One region of the Priestia megaterium genome, then DNA from elsewhere that is predicted to be linked to it. Evidence: a T-box and tRNA genes for the amino acid it is inferred to sense, from the RefSeq annotation. Region 1 holds a T-box; the other holds one or more tRNA genes.
The links. A T-box is a leader RNA that pairs with one kind of tRNA and senses whether it is charged. The one in region 1 lies ahead of ileS (isoleucine--tRNA ligase), so its partner is inferred to be a tRNA-Ile.
Positions count from the first base shown of each region.

Region 2: it encodes a tRNA-Ile, which carries the amino acid that the T-box ahead of ileS (isoleucine--tRNA ligase) is inferred to sense. The anticodon was not compared.

Region 1 covers NZ_CP023317.1:4,037,565-4,040,950, reverse strand. Annotated here, with positions in the region: gene CEQ83_RS20640 (YggT family protein) at 1-113, shown strand, start outside; gene CEQ83_RS20635 (YlmH family RNA-binding protein) at 164-937, shown strand; gene CEQ83_RS20630 (DivIVA domain-containing protein) at 1,022-1,516, shown strand; T-box leader at 1,586-1,806, shown strand; gene ileS (isoleucine--tRNA ligase) at 1,878-3,386, shown strand, end outside.
Region 2 covers NZ_CP023317.1:4,656,647-4,660,032, forward strand. Annotated here, with positions in the region: gene glgB (1,4-alpha-glucan branching protein GlgB) at 1-1,384, opposite strand, end outside; tRNA gene CEQ83_RS23805 (tRNA-Glu) at 1,680-1,751, opposite strand; tRNA gene CEQ83_RS23810 (tRNA-Ser) at 1,772-1,862, opposite strand; tRNA gene CEQ83_RS23815 (tRNA-Asn) at 1,866-1,940, opposite strand; tRNA gene CEQ83_RS23820 (tRNA-Ile) at 1,944-2,020, opposite strand; tRNA gene CEQ83_RS23825 (tRNA-Gly) at 2,027-2,100, opposite strand; tRNA gene CEQ83_RS23830 (tRNA-His) at 2,112-2,187, opposite strand; tRNA gene CEQ83_RS23835 (tRNA-Phe) at 2,198-2,273, opposite strand; tRNA gene CEQ83_RS23840 (tRNA-Asp) at 2,282-2,357, opposite strand; tRNA gene CEQ83_RS23845 (tRNA-Met) at 2,362-2,438, opposite strand; tRNA gene CEQ83_RS23850 (tRNA-Ser) at 2,464-2,556, opposite strand; tRNA gene CEQ83_RS23855 (tRNA-Met) at 2,584-2,660, opposite strand; tRNA gene CEQ83_RS23860 (tRNA-Ala) at 2,691-2,766, opposite strand; tRNA gene CEQ83_RS23865 (tRNA-Pro) at 2,772-2,848, opposite strand; tRNA gene CEQ83_RS23870 (tRNA-Arg) at 2,853-2,929, opposite strand; tRNA gene CEQ83_RS23875 (tRNA-Leu) at 2,939-3,027, opposite strand; tRNA gene CEQ83_RS23880 (tRNA-Gly) at 3,042-3,116, opposite strand; tRNA gene CEQ83_RS23885 (tRNA-Leu) at 3,140-3,221, opposite strand; tRNA gene CEQ83_RS23890 (tRNA-Lys) at 3,236-3,311, opposite strand; tRNA gene CEQ83_RS23895 (tRNA-Thr) at 3,320-3,386, opposite strand, start outside.

The DNA of each region.
Region 1 (3,386 bases):
AAATCATTCCGCCTATTGGCATGATTGATATTTCACCTCTTGTTGCAATCTTTTTACTACGATTTGCGCAAGCAGGTGTACGTTCACTTCACAGTATGGTTGGATTTATTTAAAAAGGAATCGCTGGATTCCTTTTTTACATACCAATAGTAGGAGTAATAATATGTCTATTTATGAACATTTTAGGCAAGAAGAACATGGATTTATTGACCAGGTTCTTCAGTGGAAAGAAGATGTCCTACATCAATACAGCCCAAAATTAACGGATTTTTTAGATCCAAGAGAGCAGCAGATTGTGACAGCTATTGTTGGGACTGAAGGAGAGGTTCAAGTTTCATTTGATGGTGGACAACCGTTTGCTGAACGCAAGCGTGCGCTGCTATATCCGGATTACTATGTGCCTGAAAGCGAAGATTTTCAGTTGCATATGTACGAATTGAATTATCCTAAAAAGTTTGTGACGATTGAACATCCTCAAGTTCTTGGTTCGGCGATGTCCTTAGGACTGCGCCGTTCAAAATTTGGCGATATTTTGGTCGCGGGAGACGATATTCAGCTTGTAGCCGCAGAGGAAATTTCTTCTTATATTGAGATGAATTTAACATCAATTGGAAAAGCCAAAGTTTCACTTTCTTCTATTCAAAGAGAGCAGCTGCATGTGGTAAAAGAAGAGCTGATTGAACACGTTTATACAGTTTCTTCAATGAGGCTTGATGTTTTGCTGTCGACCATTCACAATTTATCAAGACAAAAAGTCCAGCCGTTTATTGCAAATGGAGCGGTAAAAGTAAATTTTAAAGTCATTGAACAGCCTTCTTTTGAATGTCATGAAGGTGATATTTTGTCGCTTCGTGGCCACGGCAGAAGTCGTATCGTTTCACTTGAAGGCAAAACCAAAAAAGAAAAATGGCGAATTGTTGTAGGGAAGCAGAAATAAAGAAATCTACTAGCAGGAAATTTTAAAAATATGTCGAATAAACCATTACTAATGATGTAATGAGACAACACGGAGGTGGCCTAGATGCCTTTAACCCCTTTGGATATTCATAACAAAGAGTTTAATCGCGGGTTTCGCGGATATGATGAAGATGAAGTAAATGAGTTTCTTGACCAAGTAATTAAAGACTATGAGCTGGTAATGCGTGATAAAAAGGAGTTAGAAGGAAGAGTATCTGAATTAACAGATCGTCTTGGACATTTTACTAACATCGAAGAAACGTTAAATAAATCAATTTTAATTGCTCAAGAAGCAGCGGAAGATGTAAAGCGAAACGCTGAAAAAGAAGCGAAGCTCATTATAAAAGAAGCAGAAAAAAATGCGGACCGTATTATTAATGAAGCACTGTCTAAGTCTCGTAAAATTGCGATGGACATTGAGGAGACGAAAAAGCAGTCTAAAGTATTTAGAACTCGTTTCAAAATGTTAATTGAAGCACAGCTTGAAATGTTAAACAGCGATGACTGGGATCAGTTGATGGATTATGAGATGCCAGCGCTAGAAGAAAAAATTGACTAGTCAAGACATCATCTTGACTTCTCACGTTTTGTTGTCATATAATTTGGTAACAGATGAAATTTCATATCAAACAGTACGGAGACAGGGACAGTAGCTTTTTTAGTTTGTCAAAGCGAATCGAGGATGGTGCGAGCTCGATAACAAACAAAAAAGTGAAAATCACCCTAGAGTACCATTGCTGAAATGATGATAGTAAGCAGTGGCGGTTTATTCACGTTACGAATGCAAAGAGGATTTGCGTGCAGCAAATCTACTAGGGTGGTACCGCGGGAGGCCTTCTCGTCCCTTTTTGGGATGAGGAGGTCTTTTTGTTATGGTGCAAAAAGATATGAAATTTACGTTTTTTTTTGGAGGGTAAAACATGGAATATAAAGATACATTATTGATGCCAAAAACTGAATTTCCTATGCGTGGAAATTTACCGAACCGCGAGCCTAAAATGCAAGAACAGTGGGCTGAAATGAATATTTATGAAAAAGTACAAAAACGTACGGAAGGCCGTCCGCTATTCGTCCTGCATGATGGACCTCCATATGCCAATGGCGATATTCACATGGGACATGCCTTAAATAAAATTTTAAAAGATTTTATCGTTCGCTATAAGTCGATGTCAGGCTTCTGCGCACCTTATGTGCCAGGCTGGGATACACACGGCTTGCCAATTGAAACGGCTTTAACAAAAAATAAAAAAGTAAACCGCAAAGAAATGACAGTAGCTGAATTCCGTAAGCTTTGCGAACAGTATGCTTGGGAACAAGTAAACGGCCAGCGTGAGCAGTTCAAGCGTTTAGGCGTACGCGGAGATTGGGATAATCCATATGTAACGCTTCAGCCACAGTACGAAGCGCAGCAAATCAAAGTATTTGGCGATATGGCGAAAAAAGGCTATATCTACAAAGGATTAAAACCTGTATACTGGTCCCCTTCAAGTGAATCTGCTTTAGCAGAAGCGGAAATTGAATACTATGACAAGCGTTCAGCTTCTATTTACGTAGCGTTTAATGTGAAAGATGGTAAAGGCGTGCTTGAACAAGATGAAAAATTCATCATTTGGACGACAACACCATGGACAATGCCAGCTAACCAAGGGATTGCTGTCAATCCCGAGCTTCAGTACAGCGTAGTTGAAGCAGATGGAGCAAAATATGTAGTAGCAACTGAACTTATTGAAACAGTTGCTAAAGAAATTGAATGGGCTGACTATAAGACACTTCGTACAGTAAAAGGTTCAGAACTTGAACGCGTGGTAGCTGAACATCCAATCTATAAGCGTGATTCTTTAGTTGTTCTTGGCGATCACGTAACGACTGATGCTGGTACTGGCTGTGTTCATACAGCACCGGGACACGGGGAAGACGACTTTATCGTTGGTCAAAAATATGGTTTGGAAGTTCTTTGTCCAGTTGATAGTAAGGGTCATATGACGAATGAAGCACCAGGATTTGAAGGATTATTCTATGATAAAGCGAATAAGGCGATTACAGACAAACTAGAAGAAGAAGGCGCGCTGTTAAAATTAAGTTTCATTACCCACTCATATCCACATGACTGGCGTACGAAGAAACCAACAATTTTCCGTGCAACAGCACAGTGGTTTGCGTCTATTAAAGATTTCCGTGAAGATTTATTAAAAGCAGTAGAAAAAACAGAATGGGTGCCTACTTGGGGTGAAACGCGACTTTATAACATGGTGCGTGACCGCGGAGACTGGTGTATTTCTCGTCAACGTGCATGGGGCGTTCCGATTCCAGTATTTTATGCTGAAAATGATGAGCCAATCATTACGGACGAGACAATTGAGCACGTATCAAATCTATTTAGAGAACATGGATCAAACGTATGGTTTGAGCGTGAAGCAAAAGACTTGCTT
Region 2 (3,386 bases), 620 kb from region 1:
AGAAATATCCATATAGCAGTCGAAGCTGTGCAAACTTGCGCCAGTAATCACCTGGCATCTTATTAAGCAATGATTTTTTCCCATGTACGACTTCATCATGAGAAAGCGGCAAAATAAAGTTTTCGTTAAACGCATACATTAGTGAAAAGGTCATTTTATCGTGAAGATAGGGACGTCTTTCCACGCCAGCTTCCATGTACGTTAAAACGTCATTCATCCATCCCATGTTCCACTTATAATTAAAGCCTAAACCGCCCTCATACGTAGGTGCTGTAACAAGGGGCCAATCCGTTGAATCTTCTGCCATCATTAATATCGTTTCATCAGATTTAAAAACAGCTTCATTCAATTTTTTTAAGAAGCTGACAGCTCCATCATTTACTGCTTTTCCAGAAGAATTTTGCCAATAAAGCATATTAGCTACAGCATCTACTCGAAATCCATCTATGTGGAAGTACTCCAACCAAAACAAAGCGTTCGAAATGAGAAAACTTTGTACTTCAGGCTTGCCTAAATCGAAATTAGCTGTTCCCCAAACATAGTTTTCACGGTCGGGTTCTTTTTTGTATTCATAAGTAGGTTCTCCATCGAACATATACAGACCATGTTCATCCTTACAAAAATGCCCGGGTACCCAGTCTAAAAGAACGCCTATATTATTTTGATGACACTCATCTATAAAGTTCATCAACTCTTTGGGTGTACCGTATCGACTGGTAGCAGAATAGTATCCAGTTCCTTGATATCCCCAGGATCGGTCGAGCGGATGCTCAATGACTGGTAATAACTCAATATGTGTAAAACCTTGTTCAGCAATATAAGGAATAAGCTCCTGTGCTAATTCACTGTATGTATAAAGGCTGCCATCTTCATGAGTCCTCCAAGACCCTGCATGCAGCTCGTAAATACACAGTGGTCTTTCATATATATTTTGCTGTTTTTTCTTTCTACGCCAATATTGGTCGTTCCATTTGTACCCATCCAATGAGTAAACAATAGACGCAGTGTTTGGACGCACTTCACTGAAGAAAGCGTATGGATCTGCTTTTAATTTTTTTTGATTGCTTTGTGTGATGATTTCATATTTATAAATAGTCCCTTGTTCTAATTCAGGGATAAATGTCATCCAAATACCTTCTTCATTAACTTTAACCATTGAATGTTGAAAACCGTTCCATTTATTAAAATCACCTACAACGCTTACACCCTTTGCATGAGGTGCCCACACGCAAAATCGTACGCCTTCAATTCCTTCTACCGTTACCTGATGCGCACCGAAAATAGAGTAACTGCGAAATAAGTTTCCTTCGTGATACAAATGAACATCAAATTCAGTAGGCTGAACCGCTAGATTCACTTTTGCCACCCCTTTAACTTCAAACATAATATACGCACATAATATACGCTTCTTACCACTCATTCCCTTTTATAGTAAAAACATAAACCTTTTCTACAAATATAATAGAATAAATGTTCTCTAAAATTACTCTTTATTCCATACTCTTCATACTTTATTACTTTATGAATAATTCCATATGATATAGGGAAAATCCTGCTTAAAACTTACTTTTTATTCTGAAAATTCATGGTAATTATTCCTAACTATTATTCCTGTTTACTTAATCTTTAAAAAAGCGCAAATAAAAAAAAGGTTTGCATATATGCAAACCTTTTTAAGATGACCCGTACGGGATTCGAACCCGTGTTACCGCCGTGAAAGGGCGGTGTCTTAACCGCTTGACCAACGGGCCATATTTAAATTTAAAACGACTGGCGGAGAAGGAGGGATTTGAACCCTCGCGCCGCTTACACGACCTACACCCTTAGCAGGGGCGCCTCTTCAGCCACTTGAGTACTTCTCCGTATGGCTCCACAGGTAGGACTCGAACCTACGACCGATCGGTTAACAGCCGATAGCTCTACCACTGAGCTACTGTGGAATATGGTGGGCCTAAGTGGACTCGAACCACCGACCTCACGCTTATCAGGCGTGCGCTCTAACCAGCTGAGCTATAGGCCCATTATTTGGAGCGGGTGATGAGAATCGAACTCACGACATCAGCTTGGAAGGCTGAGGTTTTACCACTAAACTACACCCGCGTTACTTAAGATGGGGCGACTGATGGGAATCGAACCCACGAATGCCGGAACCACAATCCGGTGCGTTAACCACTTCGCCACAATCGCCGTCTTAAAATGGTGGCTCGGGACGGAATCGAACCGCCGACACAAGGATTTTCAGTCCTTTGCTCTACCAACTGAGCTACCGAGCCAAACAAAATGGCGGTCCCGACGGGAATCGAACCCGCGATCTCCTGCGTGACAGGCAGGCATGTTAACCGCTACACCACGGGACCACTTTGGTTGCGGGGACAGGATTTGAACCTGCGACCTTCGGGTTATGAGCCCGACGAGCTACCGAACTGCTCCACCCCGCGATGATATGAATATGATATAAATAAATGGCGGAGGAAGAGGGATTCGAACCCCCGCGGGCTTTAACACCCCTGTCGGTTTTCAAGACCGATCCCTTCAGCCGGACTTGGGTATTCCTCCGTATATTTATAACAAATGTAACTTATATGGTAGCGGCGGAGGGAGTCGAACCCACGACCTCACGGGTATGAACCGTACGCTCTAGCCAGCTGAGCTACACCGCCATATTATTCGTTACAATTATTTAATTTCATTGGTGGAGCCTAGCGGGATCGAACCGCTGACCTCCTGCGTGCAAGGCAGGCGCTCTCCCAGCTGAGCTAAGGCCCCATAAATGGTCGGGAAGACAGGATTCGAACCTGCGACCCCTTGGTCCCAAACCAAGTGCTCTACCAAGCTGAGCTACTTCCCGTTTATGGCGCGCCCGAGAGGAGTCGAACCCCTAACCTTTTGATCCGTAGTCAAACGCTCTATCCAATTGAGCTACGGGCGCTTATTAAAATGGTGCCGAGGGCCGGACTTGAACCGGCACGGTAGTCACCTACCGCAGGATTTTAAGTCCTGTGTGTCTGCCAATTCCACCACCCCGGCAGGACTTATATACGTGGAGCGGAAGACGAGGTTCGAACTCGCGACCCCCACCTTGGCAAGGTGGTGTTCTACCACTGAACTACTTCCGCGCATATATGAAATTAAGTAAAGATGCGGGTGAAGGGACTTGAACCCCCACGTCGTAAGACACTAGATCCTAAGTCTAGCGCGTCTGCCAATTCCGCCACACCCGCGTGTGAATATTAAATGGTGAGCCATGAAGGACTCGAACCTTCGACCCTCTGATTAAAAGTCAGATGCTCTACCAACTGAGCTAATGGCTCGAAAAAAATGGTGCCGGCAAGAGGACTTGAACCCCCAACCTACTGATTACAAGTCAGTTGCTCTACCAATTGAGC